2 regions of the Paenibacillus sp. D51F genome follow, and region 1 is predicted to be linked to the other one. Evidence: riboswitches for the same ligand, from Rfam matches in the RefSeq annotation. Region 1 holds a riboswitch; the other holds the start of a gene.

The links. Region 1 has a riboswitch for FMN ahead of ribD (bifunctional diaminohydroxyphosphoribosylaminopyrimidine deaminase/5-amino-6-(5-phosphoribosylamino)uracil reductase RibD). Riboswitches for the same ligand answer to the same signal wherever they lie in the genome.
Region 2: it holds a riboswitch for FMN, as region 1 does, so the genes downstream of both, ACLBWT_RS16085 (DMT family transporter) here and ribD (bifunctional diaminohydroxyphosphoribosylaminopyrimidine deaminase/5-amino-6-(5-phosphoribosylamino)uracil reductase RibD) in region 1, are expected to answer to the same signal.

What each region holds. Positions count from the first base shown of each region.
Region 1 covers NZ_JBKFAO010000002.1:133,248-143,840, forward strand. The annotation lists gene ACLBWT_RS04155 (DUF2953 domain-containing protein) at 1-201, opposite strand, end outside; gene scpB (SMC-Scp complex subunit ScpB) at 317-928, opposite strand; gene ACLBWT_RS04165 (segregation and condensation protein A) at 900-1,682, opposite strand; gene ribH (6,7-dimethyl-8-ribityllumazine synthase) at 1,769-2,239, opposite strand; gene ACLBWT_RS04175 (bifunctional 3,4-dihydroxy-2-butanone-4-phosphate synthase/GTP cyclohydrolase II) at 2,277-3,509, opposite strand; gene ACLBWT_RS04180 (riboflavin synthase) at 3,534-4,208, opposite strand; gene ribD (bifunctional diaminohydroxyphosphoribosylaminopyrimidine deaminase/5-amino-6-(5-phosphoribosylamino)uracil reductase RibD) at 4,193-5,323, opposite strand; FMN riboswitch at 5,601-5,805, opposite strand; gene ACLBWT_RS04190 (peptidylprolyl isomerase) at 6,023-6,454, opposite strand; gene lysA (diaminopimelate decarboxylase) at 7,395-8,726, opposite strand; gene ACLBWT_RS04200 (spore germination protein) at 8,879-10,593, opposite strand, start outside.
Region 2 covers NZ_JBKFAO010000008.1:151,153-161,745, reverse strand. The annotation lists gene ACLBWT_RS16100 (ATP-dependent DNA helicase) at 1-1,883, shown strand, start outside; gene ACLBWT_RS16095 (DUF6509 family protein) at 1,885-2,184, shown strand; gene ACLBWT_RS16090 (MGMT family protein) at 2,249-2,668, shown strand; gene ACLBWT_RS16085 (DMT family transporter) at 2,665-3,645, opposite strand; FMN riboswitch at 3,767-3,920, opposite strand; gene ACLBWT_RS16080 (FixH family protein) at 4,052-4,438, shown strand; gene ACLBWT_RS16075 (MFS transporter) at 4,691-6,046, opposite strand; gene ACLBWT_RS16070 (aminotransferase-like domain-containing protein) at 6,173-7,660, shown strand; gene ACLBWT_RS16065 (response regulator transcription factor) at 7,657-8,373, shown strand; gene ACLBWT_RS16060 (sensor histidine kinase) at 8,370-9,842, shown strand; gene ACLBWT_RS16055 (ABC transporter ATP-binding protein) at 9,947-10,593, shown strand, end outside.

The DNA.
Region 1 (10,593 bases):
GCCGCCGGTCAGGCGGATGAACGGAACGGACCACTTGTAATGCAGAAGCCCGAACAAGGTCCGGAATTCAACGACGATATTGTCATCCTTGCCTGTCCGCTCGAACTCCGCCCGGATCCGCAGCGGAGCCAGCCAAGCGGAGGCGACGGCGATTGCGAGCAGAATAAGAGGCGTAAGCCAGCCATAAGGGTAGCCAAGCATGTCTGCACCACCTTTGAGGGCAGCCTTGGCTGTTCTTCTGCGGCCGCGCCTATGGCTAGCATGCCCAGAAATGAAAAAAAAGACCGGCTTATGCCGATCTTTTTTGCATTCCGCGTCAGTCGTTTCCTTCCCTGTCCGCATCGTCTATCGTCAGCTGCCGCTGCTCCAGCCTGTCGAACAGCAGCTGGGTCTGCTCGTCCAGATCGTTGTCCGGACTGACCGAGGAAGGCTCGGGCAGAGAGGCCAAGGATGACAGCTCGAAGTGGTCGAGGAAGGACCGGGTCGTCCCGTACAGGATCGGCCTGCCGATCTGCTCGGCTCTGCCCTTCTCTTCGATCAGATCCTTGGCGGCCAGAGTCTGGATCGCCTTCTCGCTCTTGACCCCGCGGATCTCCTCGATCTCCACCCTCGTAATCGGCTGGCGGTAGGCTACGATCGCCAGCGTTTCAAGCGCCGCCTGGGACAAGCTCGACCGCGTCGGACTGTAAGCCATCCGCTCGAAGTAGGCCGCATGGCCGGGATGGGTCGTGAATCGGAATGCCCCTGCCACTTCGGCGATGCGGATCCCCCTCCCGTCCTTCTCCATATCTGCTTGGAGAGAGTGGGCGATGTCCGCCGCGGCCTTGGCGTCGATCTCCATGATATCCGCCAGCTGGCGGGCGTTCAGTCCTTCATCTCCTGCCATGAACAGGAGTCCCTCAATAATCGATTTCAGTTGCTGATACATCACTTTCAGACGTTTCCCCTCTCCAATGGATGACAATATCGTCGAACAGGCTGTTCTGGAACACGCGGACCTGCTTCATCTTCATCAGCTCCAGAATGGCCAGAAACGTCACGACGATCTCATGACGCTCCAAGCCGCCGCCGATCAGCCGGGAGAAGCGGACCGTCTCATGCTCGCGCAGCAGCTCAGAGATGTCACGGATGCGGTCCTTCACGCTGATCTCGTCCCTGTGCACCGTAGCGACGGCGCTGCGGCGGACGGCCTTGCGCAGAGCTTTGCGGAAGGCGGCCATGAGGTCGGTCAAGTCAAGCCCTTCCAGAGGATGGGTGTCGTCTTCCTTCAAATAAGGAGTCAGGTCCTCCGGCTCCTTGCTGTACACGAGGCTTCTGGCCATCTCGCGGTCGCGAAGCTGCTCGGCAAGCTGCTTGAACCTGCGGTATTCCACCAGCTTGAGCACGAGCTCATCCCGCGGGTCAAGGCCTTCGTCCTCATCCCAGTACTCTTCGTATTCCTCCATGACCGGAGGCCTCGGCAGCAGCTGGCCGCTCTTCATCGCGAGCAGAGTGGCAGCCATGACGAGAAACTCGCTCGTCACATCCAGCTCCATCTCCTGCATCGCATGAAGATACTCCATATACTGATCCGTGATGCGGCTTACCGGTATGTCGTAGATTTCGATTTCTTCTTTGTCGAGCAAGTGAAGCAGCAGATCCAGCGGCCCTTCAAATGACTCCAGTTTGTAGTGCACGGACATGCCGCTTCACCCTCCGTCTAGTCGTCCCGCTCGTTCGTATGCGTATCGGACGGCGGAACGTTGCGCCGGCAAGGTCTGTTCCTTGCTCAGCCCTGGATGGATCGGGTCAGATTCGCCATCTCGATGGCTGCCGTCGCCGCTTCCCATCCTTTGTTGCCTGCCTTTGTTCCGGCCCGCTCCACGGCCTGTTCGATGGAATCGGTCGTCAGAACGCCGAAGATGGTCGGAATCCCGGTCTTCAGGTTGATGGCCGCCACCCCTTTGGCTACCTCGCTGCATACGTAGTCGAAGTGGGGCGTCGATCCCCGAATGACAGCACCGAGCGTAATGACCGCATCGTACTTGCCGCTTTCGGCCATTTTCTGCGCGATCAAGGGAATCTCGAACGCTCCCGGAACCCAGGCCACTTCCACTTCTTCTTCTCCAGCGCCATGGCGCTTGAACGCATCCAGCGCCCCGCTCAGCAGCTTGCCTGTGATGAATTCGTTGAACCTGCCGACGACAACCCCGTATTTAAGACCTTGCGAGACCAGATGTCCTTCATAATATTTCGTCATGGAACTGAACACACCTTTCTATTCTATGATAATCGGCTTATATTTCAAACTCCAACAGATGGCCTAGCTTCGATTTTTTTGTATTCAGATAGTTCGTATTGCTTTCGTTGCGCTCCATCTGGATCGGAACCCGCTCCACAACGCTCAGTCCGTAGCCTTCCAGACCGCGGATTTTGCGGGGATTGTTCGTCATCAGGCGCATCTCGGCGATGCCGAGGTCGCGCAGGATCTGGGCTCCAATGCCATAATCCCGCAAGTCCGCCCCGAAGCCGAGCTTCAGGTTCGCCTCTACCGTATCGAATCCCTGCTCTTGCAGCTTGTAGGCTTTGAGTTTGTTGATGAGCCCGATCCCTCTGCCTTCCTGCCTCATGTAGAGCAGGACGCCGCTCCCGGCTTCCTCGATCTGACGGAGAGCCGCCGCCAGCTGCGGACCGCAATCGCAGCGGCGCGAATGGAAGACGTCGCCCGTCAAGCATTCCGAATGGACGCGGACAAGCGTCGGCTTGGACGGATCGATCTCTCCCTTCACGAAGGCCACATGCTCCTTCCCGTCTGTCTCATTGGTGTAGGCCACAGCCCGGAAAACCCCGAAGTCGGTCGGCATGTTCACCTCTACCACCCGTTCGACAAGCTTGTCGCGGCGATGGCGGTACTGGATCAGCGCTTGGATGGTAATGAGCTTCAAGCCATGCTTCTCCTTGAACGCGGTCAGATCGGGCAGCCTGGCCATCGTTCCGTCTTCCTTGATGATTTCGCAGATAGCCGCTCCGGGCTTGGAGCCGCACAGCCGGGCCAGATCGATCGCGGCTTCCGTATGTCCAGCCCGGCGCAGCACCCCGCCGTCCTTGGCGATCAGCGGGAAGATATGGCCCGGACGGCGGAAGTCGCCCGCCTTGGCCGTCCCGTCGACCAGCGCCTTGATCGTCTCCGCACGCTCATGGGCGGATATGCCGGTCGTCGTGGAGATATGGTCGACGGATACCGTGAACGCCGTTCCGTGATAGTCCGTATTTTGCGACACCATCGGAGGCAGCTCCAGTTCCTCGGCTCTCTCCGCCGTAATCGGCACGCAGACGAGTCCGCGGGCTTCCGTAATCATGAAATTGACGACGGCCGGAGACAGCTTGTCGGCCAGCGCGATCAGATCTCCTTCGTTCTCGCGGTCATCGTCGTCGACGACGATGACGGGCTTGCCTGCAAGCAGCTCCTGGATCGCTTCCTCGACGGTATCGAACGGTGTCGGTCCTTCTTGATGGTCAAAGTGTTCCACTTCTGTCCTCTCCCTTCAGGCTTCTCAAATAAATCCATTATCGGCAAGGAAGGCGGCGCTTAGACCGCCAGAGGGCTGGGAAGCGGAAGGCGAGGATACGGATCGGCTGCCGTAATGAAGCAGGTGATCCACGTATTTCCCGACAATGTCGCATTCCAGATTGACGGTGTCTCCGGCTTTTTTATGCTGAAGCACCGTCTGGGCCAACGTGTGGGGGATGATCGATATGTCGAGTCCGCCGCCTTCCGTACCGGTTACCGTGAGGCTGATTCCGTCGACTGTAATGGATCCCTGGGGAATGACATATCGCATAAGCGCGTCATCATGAGGCTTGATCCGGAACACGACCGCGTTGGCGTCGACCCTGCGCTGCATGATCATTCCGGTGCCGTCCACATGCCCTTGAACGATATGCCCTCCGAACCTCCCCCCTGCCGCCATCGCCCGTTCCAGATTGACGGGGCTTCCGGCCGGGAGGTCCTTCAGATTCGTATGACGGTAGGTTTCCGGCATGACGTCGACATTGAAGCTTCGTTTGTCCCAGGAAGTAACCGTCAGGCACACTCCATTGACGGAAATGCTGTCCCCGAGGCCGACCCCTTCCAAAACCTTGGAAGCTCCAATAGTCAGCAAGAGAGCCTCGCCCCTCTGGGACACCCGCTGCAGGGTGCCTATTTCTTCGATCAAGCCGGTGAACATGGCTCAGCCTCCTTATCTCCGTAAAGCGGAACTCCGGACAAGCACCAGTCGTCTCCGAACCGCTCCATCTCCGTATCCACGAGGGTTATCGCCTCTTCCATCCGCAGAAACCCGCCGAAATCAAAGCTTCCCGGCGAAGCGGCTCCCCCGCCGATGATTTTCGGAGCGAAAAACAGCCTGATCCTGTCGACGAGCCTGTTATCCAGCATGCCCCCGTTCAGCCTGCCCCCTCCTTCGAGGAGGATCGAGCCGATTTCTCTCTCGCCGAGCTGCTTCATTCCCTGCTTCAAGTCGACCGTTCGGCCATGGCCGCAAAGGATCACCTCGGCGCCGGCGGCTTCCAGAGCTGCCCGCTTCGCCGGGTCGGCAGCGCCGGACGCCAGCACGATGACCGGGGCTGCGCCATCCATAAGCTTGGCCTTCGGCGGGAGCCGCAGCGTTGAATCGACAACGATCCGGACCGGCTGGAGCGCCGGCACGGAAAGCCTTGCGCTGAGCGAAGGGTCGTCGGCCAGCACGGTCCCGATCCCGACCATGATGCCTTGATGGCGATGTCTCAGCGCATGGACCGCCTCGCGTGATTCCGGTCCGGTAATCCAACGGCTGTCGCCGCTTTTCGCTGCGATCTTGCCGTCCAGCGTCGAGGCCGTCTTGAGCGTGACGAACGGAAGCCCGGTCGTTATGAATTTGTTGAACGCTTCATTCAGACGTCTGGATTCCGCTTCGCGGACTCCGGTGACGACCTCGATGCCGGCCTCGCGAAGCTTGCCGGCTCCGCTTCCCGCGACAGCGGGATTCGGGTCGATCGCCGCAATCACGACCTTGGCCGCGCGGGCGGCAATGATCCGGTCGCAGCACGGCGGCGTCCGGCCGAAGTGGCTGCATGGCTCTAGCGTCACATAGACGGTCGAGCCTTCCGCTTCTTCGCCGGCCATATTGAGCGCATGCACCTCGGCATGGCCTTCTCCCCGTTTCAGATGCGCTCCGATGCCGACGATGCGGCCGTTGTTGACGACGACGCAGCCGACGACCGGATTGACCGAGGTCTGCCCCGACGTCTTGGCAGCCATCTCCAGGGCCAGATCCATATAAAATCCGTCGTCCATCCGTTCCATAACGCAAAAACACCCCCGACGCTAAACCTTCGGGGGTGTGGATGACAATCGAGTCCGCTTAGGATGATCACGCCGGCAAGGAAAGTACAGTTCCTTGCCAGGGTAGGGGAAAGCAGACGGACACCCGTCGCTATTCCCGCATGCATGCTTCGTACCAGCAGGTGTCTATGGCAAAACATTTCGCGAATATGCCAAACATCCTCCATCCGGAGGGATGGCCTTCGCTGATGGATGCCAAAATAGACGCCTTGGAACAAGGCATGGCGAGCATCAAAAGCGGCTCCTTCTCCCATCCAGACTGTACTGTCGGTCCTGGAATCTCACCAGGTCCACCGCTTGCCTTGCGCCGCAGGCTCTCGAGAGCTTGCGGGAAATGGCAATCGGGTCACGGACTTGCCGCGCTGCCGAGGCGGAGCATTTGCTCTGGCGCTCGCAGGCGGATCACCGCCGGTTGGGACTTTCACCCGACCCCGAAGGAAACCGCTGTATTTGGTTCAAACCTGTCGAACGATCATGCCGGCAAGAAACTGTATCCAGAATGATAACTGTTCTTCCTGCATCTTACCTTGCCTCCATCCAAATTGCAAGTCGGCGGCTTGGAATTGGAGCCGTTCCGGCTTCGCGGCTGCGGACAAGGGAGAAAAGAAATAAGCCGGCAGAGGGCTGTCCCTCCGCCGGACTATTCGGGCAAAGCCTTCCTTAAGCCTCGGAAACTTCTACTTTGGCCATTTTCGCGCCGTTGTTGAACGCATCGACATACTCCATGCCCTTGGCAACTTTGCCGAAGACCGTATGCTGTCCGTCCAGATGCGGCTGCGGCTGATAGCAGATGTAGAACTGGCTGCCGCCCGTATTGCGTCCCGCATGCGCCATCGCGAGGGAGCCGCGCTCATGCTTGTTCGGGTTGATCTCGCAGTTGATCGTATAGCCAGGGCCGCCGGTGCCGGTGCCGTTCGGGCAGCCGCCTTGAGCGACGAATCCCGGAATGACGCGGTGGAAGCTCAGTCCGTTGTAGAAGCCCTCGTTCGCGAGCTTTTCAAAATTGGCGACCGTGTTCGGGGCGTCCTTTTCGAACAGGTCCAGAACCACTTCTCCGCCGTTTTCCAGCGTGATTTTTGCTTGTTTTGCCATGATAGTCACTCCTTGTCCTCTAACGGTATGTACGGATTCTATCATACACTAAGGCAGCATTCCAAGCAAAACGGCAGCTGTCCAAACAGAGGACAGCCCCGTTTGCGCAGGAGTAGAGAGAAACCGCGGTTCTCGTGCGGGTTCTATTCTCGAAAAGCAAAACGGCAGCTGTCCAAACAGAGGACAGCTCCGTTTGCACAGGAGTAGAGAGAAACCGCGGTTCTCGCGCGGGTTCTATTCTCGAAAAGCAAAACGGCAGCTGCCCAAACAGAGGACAGCTCCGTTTGCACAGGAGTAGAGAGAAACCGCGGTTCTCGCGCGGGTTCTATTCTCGAAAAGCAAAACGGCCGCTGTCCAAACAGAGGACAGCCCCGTTTGCGCAGGAGCAGAGAGAAACCGCGGTTCTCGCGCGGGTTCTATTCTCGAAAAGCAAAACGGCAGCTGTCCAAACAGAGGACAGCTCCGTTTGCACAGGAGCAGAGAGATACCTTTGTTGTCCGTCCATCAATACGTTGGATAAGTTCGTCAAACACGGTGTTCATTCCAAATTTTTGAAATTAGACGAATAATTCGTCTAATTCCCATCTCTTTACCCTAAACTCGAGGAAATAAGGCGGAAAACCCGTCTTATTCGCTCCTTTTTACCTTAAACTCAAGGAATAAGGCGGAAAACCCGTCTTATTCGCTCCTATTTACTTTAAACTTAAGAAATAAGGCGGAAAACCCGTCTTATTCGCTCCTATTTACCTTAATCTCAAGGAATAAGGCGGAAAACCCTTCTTATTCGCTCCTATTTACCCTAATTTCAAGGAATTAGGCGAAAAATCCGTCTAATTCACTCACTGCCGAAGAGCCTCGGAGAAATAGGCAAACGGAATTAAAAAAAGAGAAGCCCGACGTTGATTAACGCGGGTTTCTCCGAAGGGCTTTGCTTTTACGACTAAGATTGGACGCCAGCCTTGCGCAGGCGCTCCGGCAGAAGGTCGTTTCTGGATATATCTTCCAGAGATTCGCGCTGCACGGCGAGGTCGGACTGGCCATCCTTGACGAGGACGACGGCCGGCCGGCGGATGCGGTTGTAGTTGCTCGCCATCGCGTAGTTGTAGGCGCCGGTGCAGAATACAGCCAGCAGATCGCCGCTTTCCGCCTTCGGCAGCTCGAGGTCCCAGATGAGCATATCGCCGCTCTCGCAGCATTTGCCCGCTACGGAAACCGTCTCGCTCGCTGGCTCGGAAGCGCGGTTCGCAAGCACGGCGTCGTACTTGGATTCATACAGCGCAGGGCGCGGATTGTCGGTCATGCCGCCGTCGACGGCGACGTACTTGCGCACGCCGGGAATTTCCTTGAACGTGCCGACGGTATACAGCGTCGTACCGGCATCTCCCACAATGCTGCGGCCCGGCTCGATCCAGATCTCGGGCAGCGGATAGTCGGCTGCGGAGAAGTTGGAGCGGATCGCATCGGTGATCGCGGCGATATAGGTTCCGGCCGGAAGCGGGGCATCCTCTTCCGTGTAGCGGATGCCGAAGCCGCCGCCGAGGTTGATGACGCGGAAGATATGGCCCAGCTTGTCTCGGACTTCGACAGAGAATTCAGCCGCTTTGGCAGCGGCCATGCGGAATCCTTCCACTTCGAAGATTTGGGAGCCGATATGGGAGTGGATGCCCAGAAGCACGAGATTATCGAGCTTGGACGCTTCCTCTACGGCACGATAAGCGGCACCGGCCGCAAGATCGAAGCCGAACTTCGAATCCTGCTGTCCCGTGGAAATATAGTCATGGGTATGCGCTTCTACACCCGGTGTGATCCGCAGCAGAATGTTGACTTTGCGGTTTTTGGACCCGGCGATCGCGTTCAGCAGCTCAAGCTCCGTGAAGTTGTCCACCACGAAGCAGCCGATGCCGGCGTCGATGGCCATCTCGATCTCGAAAGGCGTCTTGTTGTTGCCGTGGAAGTGGATGCGTTCTGCCGGGAAACCGGCTTGCAGAGCTGTGTGCAGCTCTCCGTCGGATACGACGTCGAGAGACATCCCTTCCTGCTCGGCGATCGCGCACATCGCCACGGTGCTGAACGCCTTGCTTGCGTAAGCAACCTGGAACTTGAATCCGGAAGCCTTGAATGCGTCGACATATTCCCTTGCACGCTGACGCACAAGAGCCTCATCGACAATATAAAGCGGAGTGCCGTACTGTTCCGCCAGATCCTTCGTATCGCAGCCGCCGATTTCCAGGCGGCCCTGTTCATTGACTTGGGCTGTTCCGTGCAAATACATGAAAAGAGCACCTTCTTTCCGCCCTCCGCCGGAGGGAATCGTTTATCATTGTGATCCAAGTATAAACGACCCCTGTTTGGAGGAGAAATGGATTTTGTGTCCTTTCATTTGCATTTGTTGCATCTTCGACCGGGACGCCGAAGTCTGCCGCTTCAGCTTCCCTCGGCATCGGGCATCTTGTCCCGCTGCTGCGGACGAAGCAGGTTCGGACGCTTTTTGTTTTTCATGACCGGCAACCTCAAAATGATGTTGATCATCCCTTGCGGATCGAACGGGATGAAAGGCCACATGTAGGGCCGGTTGAACGAACGCTGCATGACGAGCAGAACGAACACCGCGGTCCATCCCAGCACAAGCCCGGGAATATGGAAGGCCGCCACCAGACAGATCAGCAGCAGCCGCACGATCTTGTTGGCAAGGCTGAGCTCGTAGCTCGGAGTGGCGTACATGCCGATGGCGGCGACGGCCACGTACAGAATGACTTCGTTGATGAAAAGGCCGCTCTTGACGGCGATATCCCCGACCAGTATCGCGGACACGAGCGAGATCGCCATCGCCAGCGGCGTAGGCGTATGGAGTGCGGCCATCCGCATGAGGTCGATGCCCGCTTCCGCCAGCAGGAACTGGACGAACAGCGGCAGCTTGCTGTGCTTATCCGGCCCGATGAAAGCCAGCGAAGGCGGGAGCAGATGCGGATTCATGGCGAACAGCAGCCAGATCGGAACGAGAAACAACGAAGCCATGATGCCGAAAAAACGGAGCCATCTCAAATATGTTCCGATGAACGGCGTCTGCCTGTTCTCTTCCGCATGCTGGACCAGATCGAAAAACGTCGTCGGCAGGATCATGACGCTCGGAGAGGTGTCGACGAATACGGCGACGTTGCCTTCCAGCAAATGCGCGGCGACCACATCCGGACGCTCCGAATACCGGACAAGCGGGTACGGGTTCCATCCGCGCTTGACTGTCGCTTCTTCCAGCTGCTTGTCCGCGAGCGGAATGCCGTCCAGCTTGACGGCCGTAATTTTATCGCGGATCGACTCGACGAGCTCCTTGTCCGCGATGTCGTCGATATAAGCGACACAGACGTCGCTCCTTGTCCGCTCTCCGACCCGGATACTTTCCAGGCGCAGCATCGGATCCCGCAGCCTGCGGCGCACGAGCGACACGTTCATCAGCATCGTCTCGACGAACCCGTCGCGCGAGCCGCGGACGACGCGCTCCAGCGAAGGCTCCTCCGGACCGCGCATCGGGAACATCTTCGTATCGAGAATGAGCATCGTCGATTCCCCGTCGATGTACATGCCCGTGGAGCCGCTCAGCACGCCGGTCATCATCATGTTCCAGTCCTTCTCCTGCTCGACCTGTACGGCCGGAACATAGAGCGTCATGAACGACTCCAGCGCATGCGACGTAACCGCGTCCGCTTGCAGGAAGGTCAGCCGTTCGATGATCTCGGTCATGAGCTGCCCGCTTGAAAGTCCGTTGAGCATGAAGAAAGCCGTCTTTTTGCCGCCTAAAGTCATCTGCCGGACAATGACGTCGAAGCTCGTCTTATAGCCGGCCTCCTCCTTCAGGCGCTCGACGAACTCCTCGATATCGTCCGGAATCGGCTCCAGCGCATCTCCGTTCGTTCCAGGCGCGGAATTTTTCCCGGCTTGCTTGCCCTTGCCGGACTGGCCCTTCTCCGAATTCCCTTTTCCAGAATCCGCTTGCTCGGAATCACCTTTGCCAGTCCTGCCTTGGCCCGATCTATCTTTTCTGCCTTCACTGGACCTATCATCGGCGGATTCGACAGCATCCGGCCTGCCCCGCTCCGTCTTGCCCTTGGCATCCGGCGCGCTTCCGGCATCCGGGCCGGCAAAAG
Region 2 (10,593 bases), on a different contig from region 1:
TCATCGAGCAAGCCAGCGACTGGATCTCGGATGTTTTCTACGATATTCTGCCTGAAGCCGGCTTTGAAGTCCGCGATGAGCAGATTTACATGGCCTTCCAGCTGGAACGGGCCTATAAGGAAAAGAAAACGCTGTTCGCCGAGGCCGGCGTCGGCACGGGTAAAACACTCGTCTACCTGCTCTATGCCGTCGCATATGCCCGGTATACCCGCCGGCCTGCTGTCATCGCTTGCGCCGACGAATCGCTGATCGAGCAGCTGACGAAGGCGGAGGGAGACATCGCCAAGCTGGCGGCTTACCTGGACCTGCAGGTGGATGCCCGGATGGCGAAGTCGCAAAGCCAGTATCTGTGCCTCAACAAGCTCGACGACGTGCGGGGAGACGAAGGCTACGAGGCGATCTACGAGACGCTTCCCGAATTCGTGCGCAAGCCCGACACGCTGCAGTCCTTCCATCCGTACGGCAGCCGCAAGGATTATGCCGGGCTCGACGACGCCAGCTGGTCGAAGATCGGCTGGGACGTGTTCCAGGACTGCTTCGTCTGCCCGCAGCGCCATCGCTGCGGCATGACGCTGTCGCGCGACCATTACCGGAAGTCGCCCGATCTTATTATTTGCTCCCATGATTTTTACATGGAGCATGTGTGGACGGCCGAAGCGCGCAAGCGGGAAGGCCAGCTGCCGCTGCTGCCCGAGCATAGCTCGGTCGTATTCGATGAAGGCCATCTGCTGGAGACGGCGGCCCAGAACGCATTGACCTACAAGCTCCAGCACTCGGTATTTGAATCCATCATCAGCCGTCTGCTGCAGAACGACATCCGCGAAACGCTGGCGTATGCGATCGAGGACGCCATCACTCGCAGCGAGGAGCTGTTCCGGCGCCTGCAGCAGGCCAGCCGTCCCGTCGAAGGATCGGAACGTCTGGAGTTCGAGCTGACGCCGGGCCTGCTCCGGGAAATCCGCGCATTCCGCTCCTTGCTGGAAGAGATCGAGGAGCAGCTCGTATTCGAGAGCGGCTTGTTCACCCTGGACGGTTATCACCTGACGATCGTGGAAGAGCATCTCGATATGATCGGCACGGCCCTGGCGCTGTTCGAAAAGCCGGAAGGGCTCATCACCTGGCTGCTGCCGGATCCTGACGGCTTGACGCTGGTCATGATGCCGAGGCTGGTCAAGGAAGTGCTCCGGGAGCGGGTATTCGCCAAATCGATGCCGATCATCTTCTCTTCGGCTACGCTGTCGGCTGGAGGCTCCTTCCATTATGCGGCCGATACGCTCGGAATCGAGGATTACTTGAGCTTCAGCACTCCGTCTCCGTACGATTATGCTTCCCAGATGGAGATCCATCTCGATCCTGCCGCGGCAGCGGAGGACAAGAGGCGGCGCACGGTCGAGGCGCTCCGCCACAGCGGAGGAAGGGCTCTCCTCCTCTTCCCGTCCCGCAAGCAGCTGGAGTCGTTCCGCGACTGGGCTGCCGGAGCGCCGGAGATGAAGGAATACCGGATGCACTTTGAAGGCACGGCGGAAATAAGCAGCCTGATCACGGCTTTCCAGCAAGACGAGGAAAGCGTCCTGTGCGCCCATACCCTATGGGAAGGACTCGATGTGCCGGGTCCGTCGCTGTCGCTCGTCGTCGTCTGGGATCTGCCTTGGCCGCCGCGTGATCCGGTCTTCAACGCCCGGCGCCAAGCGGCGGAGAGCGCCTTCGAGGAAATCGAGGTTCCGTTCATGCAGCTGAGGCTGAGGCAAGGGGTCGGGAGACTGATCCGGTCGCGCGGTGACAGCGGGGAAGTCGTCATCCTGTCCTCGCAGCTGCTTGACCGTCAAGTTCGGGAAGCCGTCGTGTCGGTGCTGCCCGAAGGAACGTTACAGGAGGAGAATTGATATGGAAATTACGGAATACAGCGTGGAGAAAATCAAGGATCCGTTCGGCATTCTGGACGGACAGCGGTATGAATACCTGCTTCAGATCGAGGTTGACGAAGAGGACGAGCTGTATTCGCCGAGCGGCCTGTACGTGCGCGCGGTGTACAAGCAAGAAGGAGCGGGAGGCTCCATCATCCGCCACGAGATCCGCGAGCGGGGCAGCGACCGGCTGCTGGACTTCGGCCTTGAGGATGAAGAGCTCGCCGAACTGGAGACGTTCTGCATGGAACATATCGCCGATTCGGAAGCAAACGGATAAACAGGCAAGAGCCCGCGGCTGCTGGTCAGCGCGGGCTCTAGTTCTACTTATGGGGGAGAGACATATGCAGCCTTTTACGGAAAAAGTGATCCGGGTCGTCGGCGCCATCCCGGAAGGCAAGGTCATGACCTACGGCTCGGTCGCGGCAGCGGCCGGAAGCCCGCGCGCCGCCCGCCAGGTCGTCCGCATCCTCCATTCCATGGGGGAGAAGTACGGGCTGCCCTGGCATCGCGTCGTCAACGCGGCAGGCTCCGTGTCGCTGCCGGGAGATGCCGGCGAGCTTCAAAGGGCATTGCTGGCCGCGGAAGGCATCGAAGAAGGCTTGCGCGGAGCGATCGATCTCGAGCGGCATCGGCATGATGCGGATGTAGAGTCGATCGATCTCGAGCGGCATCGGCATGATGCGGATAAAGAGGCAATCGATCTTGAGCGGCATCGGCATGATCCGGATGGTGAGCAGTCCGGCGGCGAAGACGGATATTAGGCGGCGGGCTGCTCCGCTGCAGCTCTGGCCGTGCTGCGGCTGAGCATGACGAGCACGCCCCAGATGAGCAGGAAGCCGATCAGCTCATGAACCTTGAGCACGGATCCGAATACGATCCAGTTGATGAGGACGCCGACGGCAGGGAAGGCAAGCTCGGCCAGCGTGGCGATGGAAGCCTTGGTCGAGGAGAGCCCTTTATAATAAAGCAGCATGCTCAGCAGCCCGGGAATGAAAGCCTGGAAGAGCAGGTTGACGATGAGAATCGCAGCCGTGCCCGAGCTGCCGAGCGGCTTCCAGGCATCTCCGGCGGCCAGCAGCAGAATGCCGAGCAGCGGTATGGCGAGCAGGAAGCGGAGCGAAGTGACGATAGGGAAGCCGAGCTTCTTCTTCAGCAGGTATTTGCCCATGACGGTCGATCCGCCCCACAGGAAAGCGGCCGCGATCGAATACAGGGCTGCCTGGGAGCCGAGATCATGCAGGCCGAGCTGCGGAGCATGGAAGCCGAATGTAAGCAAGTACGTTCCGGCGAGTGCGACGAGCAGATACCAGGAAAAGCGGGCTGGGAAGGATTCCTTGAGCATGAAGCGGGCAAGAATGATGGCCAGCAGCGGCTGCAGCTTCTGCAGCAGCAGGACGGCATTGAAGTTGCCCATCGTGAACGCGGACGTGAACAGCACCGTGGCGATGGCGGAGCCGCCCCAGGAAACGAAGAACAGGGCTCCGACGACGCCGAGGGTGAGCTTGCCGGTGAGCTGATGACGGTAATGGATAAGGACCGGTACGGCATAGAGAGCGAGCAGAAGATGCTCCAGGAAAACGATCTGCGGAGACGTGAAGGTTTTCAGAAGCAGGATGCGGAAGAGGGGATCGACTCCCCAGAGTGTCGCGCCGAGAACGACGTACCAGATGCCGCGGCTGCGGGTGAACAGGCTTTTGTCCGCGCTGAGCGGACGGTCAAGCGTAGCTGTGTCTTTCAATTCAACAACCTCCAGTGGCGGGTTTTTGAATTGAACCTCGTAGAAGCTCATAACCCCCGCCAGTGACAAATGGCGGGGGCACGAAATAATACGCCTCGCCATGATCGTGGCACGAAGCGCATTAAACCTTCTCTCATCCGGACTGTCACCGTCGGCCTTGGACTCGCACCAAGTCAGTCCCGGATCCGCATATGCAGTTCCGGGAGTCGCGGGCTTCGGCGCGCGTTCGCGCCGTCACCGCCGGTAGGGAATCGCACCCTGCCCCGAAGGTTCATATTCAGTTGCGTGAATTATATCACAAGGTGACAGCACTCGACAAGAAAAGTTCATGGTTGCAAGGAGCAGCAGAGCATCTCCCCAGGTATAATAAGGAGACAAGCGCAACAGGGAAAGGGGAATACAGGTCATGAAGAAATGGACATTTGCGGCGATCGCGGTTCTCGTGCTTCTGGTCGCGGCGGGCTGCGGATCTTCCGGCAACGCGCCATATCAGGACGAATCGGCGGTCAAGGTCGCGATTACGAGCGACCCGGCAGCCGTGGCCGGAACGCCGCTGCAGCTGACAGCGGCCATCGAGGGACTGGTCACGGAAGAGAACCTGAAGATCGACTTCGACATCCGGGAAGAAACGGAGCAGGAGCTCCCTATTTTGATCACATCCAAGAAGAAGGCCCAGGGACAGTATGAGGTCACGCATACGTTCGATAAGCCGGGCAAATACGTCATCTACATCCATATCTATTCCGGAGACGATCTCCATATCATCAAGCGCAGCACGTTCGACGTCGCTTGATCCGGAAGCCGGCCAAGGGCTGTCCCCATCGGGGGACGGCCCTTTTTGCATTCCCGCTTGAGGCGCTGGACAGACATGTCCATCCCTGGCTATCGCGGATCGGCATGCCCGTGGCGTATGCGTTCCCGGATTGTACACGCCGCCCGTCACATTTGCGCAGTCTGCTGTCCATGGAATCGCATGCGAAGCGGGCTGCGGATCCGCTTGGCATCGGCATCAGCCTGAAGCCTCAAGCTCCGCTTGGCATCGGCATCAGCCTGAAGCCTCAAGCTCCGATGAGCTGCCGCTCGATGGGCGGCGTCTTGCAGCAAGATGCCGGGAGAGCAGGAGGAAGAAGAGGAAAGCGAGCGCGCTCAAAACCAGATTGACGGCAATGACGGTCTGGTACGAATGCTGAAGCCGGTAAAGGATGCCTCCTCCGAGCGCGGCAGCCGCTCCTCCGAGCTGATGGACGAGCAGCAGAAATCCGGTGCGCAGGCCGCCCGGTCCGCCGGCGCTCTCCTCCGCGAGCAGAATGCCGCCCGATACGGCGCCAACATAGCTTGCGCCGAAGAGCAGCGAGAAAAATACAGGCGACAGCTGCAGATGGGGAAGCAGCAAGGAAAAGGCGAGGACGCGGACTCCAAACAGCAAAGCCAGCGCTGACGAGCGGGAGGAGCGGTCCAGGAAATAGGAGAACAGGAGCCCGCCGCAAACTTCGAGCACGCCGAGCAGGCTGAGGGAAGCGGCGATTGTCGCTGTCGGCACATGCGAGTGCTGATGGATGGCGGCCAGGTTCATTTCCACGGTGCCCATGCTGAAGCCGCAGGCAAGGAGAGAGAAGGAGACGGCGAGGAATACGCGGTTTCGGGCCATGTCCAGCAGCGCGGCGGATTTCTCCCGCCAGCTCCGGGGTGAGTCCGCTGAAGAGGCGCCGGAACTTCCGGACGGAGCTGCGGAATGCGGCTTTTGGCCGTCCTCCGGTGGAAGGGCCGTTTCAGGAGCTGCGGAGAGCCCTTTTTTCTCGCGGAGAGGAACGTTCTCCGTATCGCCATGCCGGCTTGCCGCCCGGCGCCGGAAGACTAGCGCCGCCAAAGGCAGGAACAGCAGGTGGACGACGAGCAGCACAACATAGAGCTGTCTCCACTCGTACTTGTGGCCTTGCGTCAGCAGCGGCGTCAGCACGGCCAGGCCAAGCGACCCGGCGCTGCCGAGCAGAGCGAGCGCTTTGGCTCGGTGATGGCGGAACCAGTCCTGCACGAGCATATAGGCCGAGGTGGCTCCGAGCCCGCTCAATCCGGCAAGCAATCCGTTCCCGAGCCAATATCCGAGCGTGCCGGGAATGAACAGCACCGAGGCGGCGCCGAGGGCGTTCATCGCGGCGGAGATTCCCATCGCCGCTGCATAGCCTTTGCGGTCGGCGAGAAGGCCGCCGAGCGGCGCGCATACGGCGGTCAGCACGATGGCGGTCGACCACGAAAAGCCGAGAAAGTCCCGCCCGACGCCGAGGTCGGCGGTAATTTCCGGCTGGAAAAAGGCGATGACGATGCGGCCCAGCGAGCCTGCGAAGGTAAAGCACCATAAGACGGCCAGAAGCAGCCAGGCGAATTTCGGTTCCTTGAACAACATGGCGGATCCCCCTCTGTTTTGTTGCCATCATAGCGGTTCGGCTGGCTTGGCGCATCAGCCAATTGGAGGAAATTTTGCCCATCCAATTCATGGAGGCGCTATAATGAAACAAAAGGGGGGACGCCCATGTTCTGGAAACCGGATCCAACCGGCTCAGACGCCGTCTATATCCAGATATGCCGGCACTATGAGGAGCAGATTCGCAGCGGGCTGCTGCCTCCGGGCTCGAAGCTTCCGGCCGAACGGGATCTTGCCCTCAGGCTGGCGGTCAATCGCAGCACGGTCCAGGCGGCATATGGAGAGCTGAGGGCGCTCGGCCTCGTCCAGTCGCGCCCGGGCAGCGGGACGAGCGTCAGCGACTCGATGTGGGAGCAGGGGGAGCGGCAGCCGGATTGGATCCGCTATCTGCGCCGGAGATACAATCCTTCCGGCCGGCTGCAGGAGGCCGTCAACGAGGCGCCGGGAGAAGGCGTGATCGACCTCACCCAAGGAGAGCTGCATCGCAGCCTGATGCCGCTGGAGCTGCTGGAGCGGCTGTCGGGAGAGATTGATTGGAGCCTGCCGTTCAGCTACAGGGATGATCCGCTGGGTGATCGCGGCTTGAGAGAAGCACTCGCCTCCCATCCGTCGATCGGTCCTTCGCTGGCAGCGAAGCCGGATGAGCTGCTCCTGACATTCGGCGTCAAGCATTCGCTCGGCCTTGTCGCTAGGGCGATGCTGGAGCCGGGGGACGCCGTAGCGGTCGAAGGCCCGTCTTATTTGTACGCGATGGGCGTATTCGCGGAAGCCGGCATCTCGATGGTCCGGCTGCCGGTCGACAAGGACGGCCTCATGCCGGAATCGCTCCCGGAGCTGCACCGCCGCCACCGGATCCGGCTTGTCGTCACGAATCCGACGTTCCAGAATCCAACCGGTTCGACGCTGTCGATGGCGAGACGGCTGCAGCTCCTCGCGATCTGCACCGAGCTCAGGCTGCCGATCATCGAGGACGATCCCTACTCCTTGCTCGGCAAGCCGGGCTGGACGGCGCTTCCTTCGCTGCGCTCGCTGCCCGGCGGCAGGGAGCGGGTCATATCCTGCGGCACGTTCTCCAAGATCGCCACTCCCGGCATGCGGACAGGCTGGATCGCAGCGCCAAGGGCTATGATGGCGGCGCTGAGGGCCGCACGCCATGCCTCGGGCCTTACGACCAGCCATCCGGGAGAACGTCTGGGAGCAGCGCTGCTGGTCAGCGGCCGGTTCGATGCCAGGCTGGAAGCCGTGCGCGCCGCGCTCGAACGCAGAAGAAAGGCGGCAGCGGAAGCCGCGGCGGCCAGCCTTGCTCCGCATGCGGCCATCCACGCGCCGATTCCGGACGGCGGCTTTTATATCTGGCTGAAGCATGGCCTGGCGCGCTCCGGACTGGAAGTGCTGCAGGGATGCCTGGAGCAAGGCGTCGCCGTCAGTCCCGGGGAGCTGTACGGGGAGCGTCCCGGGTGGATGCGCATCAGCGTCGCGGCGGCCGAAGAGGACATGATTGCCGAGGGAATCCGGCGGGCAGCCGCTGCGCTGGAGCGGCTGTCCGGGAAGGAAGGCCATAGGAGAAATCGGGCGGAGGGGAGGATCTTTAGATGACACGGATCGTATGGGTTGAGGACGAGCGGGAGCTGGCGGAGCAAGGGGCGGCGTATTTGCGCAGAGAAGGCTGCGAGGTGTTTACGGCTGATTCGGCCGAAGCGGCGATCTGCCTGATCGAGAAGGAGAAGCCGCAGCTGCTGCTTGTGGATTGGCTGCTGAAGGGCGAAGGAACGGGCCTCGACTTATGCCGCCGCAATGAAAGGCTGTGGCAGCTGCCGATCCTGATGGTGACGGCGCGAAGCGACGAGTTCGACCGCATCCTGGCGCTTGAGATCGGAGCGGACGATTATATCCAGAAGCCGTTCAGCCTCAGGGAGCTGCATGCCCGGATCAAGGCGGTGCTTCGCCGAGCCGGCAGGCTGAAGGAAGGCGAGGGCTCGCCGCCGGCAAGGACGGAAGGGCTCGTTCGCGGCGGCCTCTCCATCTCTCCGGAACGGTTCGAAGCCAGCATCGGAGGGGCTCCGGTGGAACTGACCCGAACCGAGTTCGCGCTGCTGCTGAAGCTGGCCTCCCATCCGGGAAGGGTATTCACTAGGACGCATCTGCTGGAGGAGGCTCTCGGCGAAGCGTATGCAGGGTATGAGCGGACGATAGACAGCCATATCCGGAATTTGCGGCGCAAGCTGGGCGACGATTCGGCTGAACCTCGTTATATCGGGACGGTATACGGCGTCGGTTATCGCTTCCTCCAGGAAGAGAGGCAGGAATGAAGGCGCGCTCCGTATTCCGGGCTGCCTGGCTGCGGATAGCCTGCGGCTCGGCCGCTGCGGCGATGGCGGCTGCTGCGGTGCTGCTGGCGACGCCGCAAATGTCCAAGGAGCCTGACGAAGCGAAGCGGCTCGCACTGTACTGGAGCGGGTATGCGGCTGCCTATGCGGGCATGCACGGTTCGGCGGCCGGAATGGAAGAGGCTCTCCGGCGGGATGCGGCTGCTTATCCGGCCGGCGGCGACTTTCGCCTGGTGGTCCGGACGGCCGCTGGCGGGACGATCGCTGTCGCCGGAGAGGATGGAAGTCCTCGCGGCAGCCGTCTGACGTCGGTGAAGCCTTTCATGCTTGACGGACGCATGGCGGGAACGGTCGAAGCCTCCGTCGCCTCCTCTGCTGGCGGGCATGCGGCGGGATGGGCTGCCGCAGCAGGCATGGCCGCGTTCGCCTGCGTCTGGGGCCTGATGAGGCTGGAGGCCGCTCGCGGCCAGCGCCGGCTGAGGCTGTGGGCTGCCCGGGCGAAGCTTCTTCGGCTGGGCGGCAGCGCGCCCGCTGCTGCGGCAGGGCATGAGATCCGCATGAATCACGCGCCCGCCGCTGCGGCAGGGCATGAAGTCCGCATGAATCACGCGCCCGCCGCTGCGGCAGGGCATGAACTCCGCATGAATCACGCGCCTGCCGCTGCGGCAGGGCATAAACTCCGCATGCATCACGCGTTGCCAATCGCCGAGAATCCGGCCGAAGCGGAGCTGTCCGGGCATCTGTCCGAAGCGGCCGATTATATCCAGCATCTGCAGACGGTGCGCAAATCGATGGTGGGCGAAGTCGCCCATGAGCTGCGGACGCCGCTCGCCGTCTTGCTGACATCTCTGGACAACGCCTTGTACGAGGAGCGCGGGCTGGATGCCTCCCAGCTCGCCCTGCTGTCGGAGCAGGCGAGAGGGATGGCGCGTCTCGTCCAGGATCTGCAGGATCTGTCGCTCGCCGAGAGCGGACGGCTGGCGCTGGACAAGCGCTGGTTCGCTCCGGCCGATACCGCCGCCTCGATCGCGGAGTTGCTGGAAGCGGAGGCCGGGGAGAAAGGAATCCGGGTCCGGACGGAGCTCGACGGGGAGGCGACGGTATTCGGCGACGAGAAGCGGATCCGTCAGCTCCTGCTCAATTTGGCGGACAACGCTCTTCGGCATTCGCGCACGACGATGACCGTCCGAGTCGCGGCGGCAGGCAGCGGTGTGCGGATCGAAGTCGAGGACGACGGCTGGGGAATGGAGGAGGAAGAGCTGGATCAGCTGTTCCAGCGCTATGTCCGCAGGCGGACTTACGCGGACGGAAGTCCCGCGCCGCGCGGGCTCGGATTGGGGCTGGCCGTCGTCAAGGGCATTGCCGAAGCCCATGGAGGCACCGTCGGCGTCAGCAGCCGCTTCGGAGCGGGAGCTCTTTTTTATGCCGAGCTTCCTGCCTATCGCGAATAGCCGCCTTCTGCACAATGTCTGCACATTGTGTCGACGGCTGCTGCACATAAGCCTGTTAGTCTACTGGCGTACCCGCTGCGCGGGAGAAAGGGGCTGGCGCCGGAATGCTGAAGGCGAAGCAAGTGAGCAAAACGTTCGGGACAGGCAGCGAGGCCGCCCGGGCGCTCAAGGAGATCAACCTGCTAGTGGAGAAAGGAGAGACGGTGGCGGTCACCGGACCGTCGGGCTGCGGCAAGACGACTCTGCTGCATGTGCTGGCCGGCCTGGAGCCGCCCGGGAGCGGCGAAGTCTGGCTGGGAGAGAGCGCCCTCCACAACCTCGGCGAGAAGGAGCTGGCGGAGGCGAGGCTTCTGCGGATGGGCTTCGTATTTCAATCCTATCATCTGGTTCCCGTCCTGAGCGCGGCCGAGAACGTCATGCTGCCGCTCATGGCTAGAGGCCTGTCGAGGAAAGAGGCGCAATCCGCAGCAAGGGACACGCTGAAGCTCGTCGGGCTGGAGAACAAGTCGGCTGCGTTTCCGGCGCAGCTGTCCGGAGGCCAGAACCAGCGCGTGGCGATCGCCAGGGCGGTAGCCGGGCGGCCGGACATCCTGTTCGCGGACGAGCCTACGGGCGCGCTCGATTCCGATACGGCGGAGCAGATATTGGGCTTGCTGGAAATGCTGAATGCCCGCTACGGCACGACGATCGTGCTCGTGACCCATGATGCGGGCTTCGCAGCCCGCATGAAGAGGCAGATCCGCATGTTCAA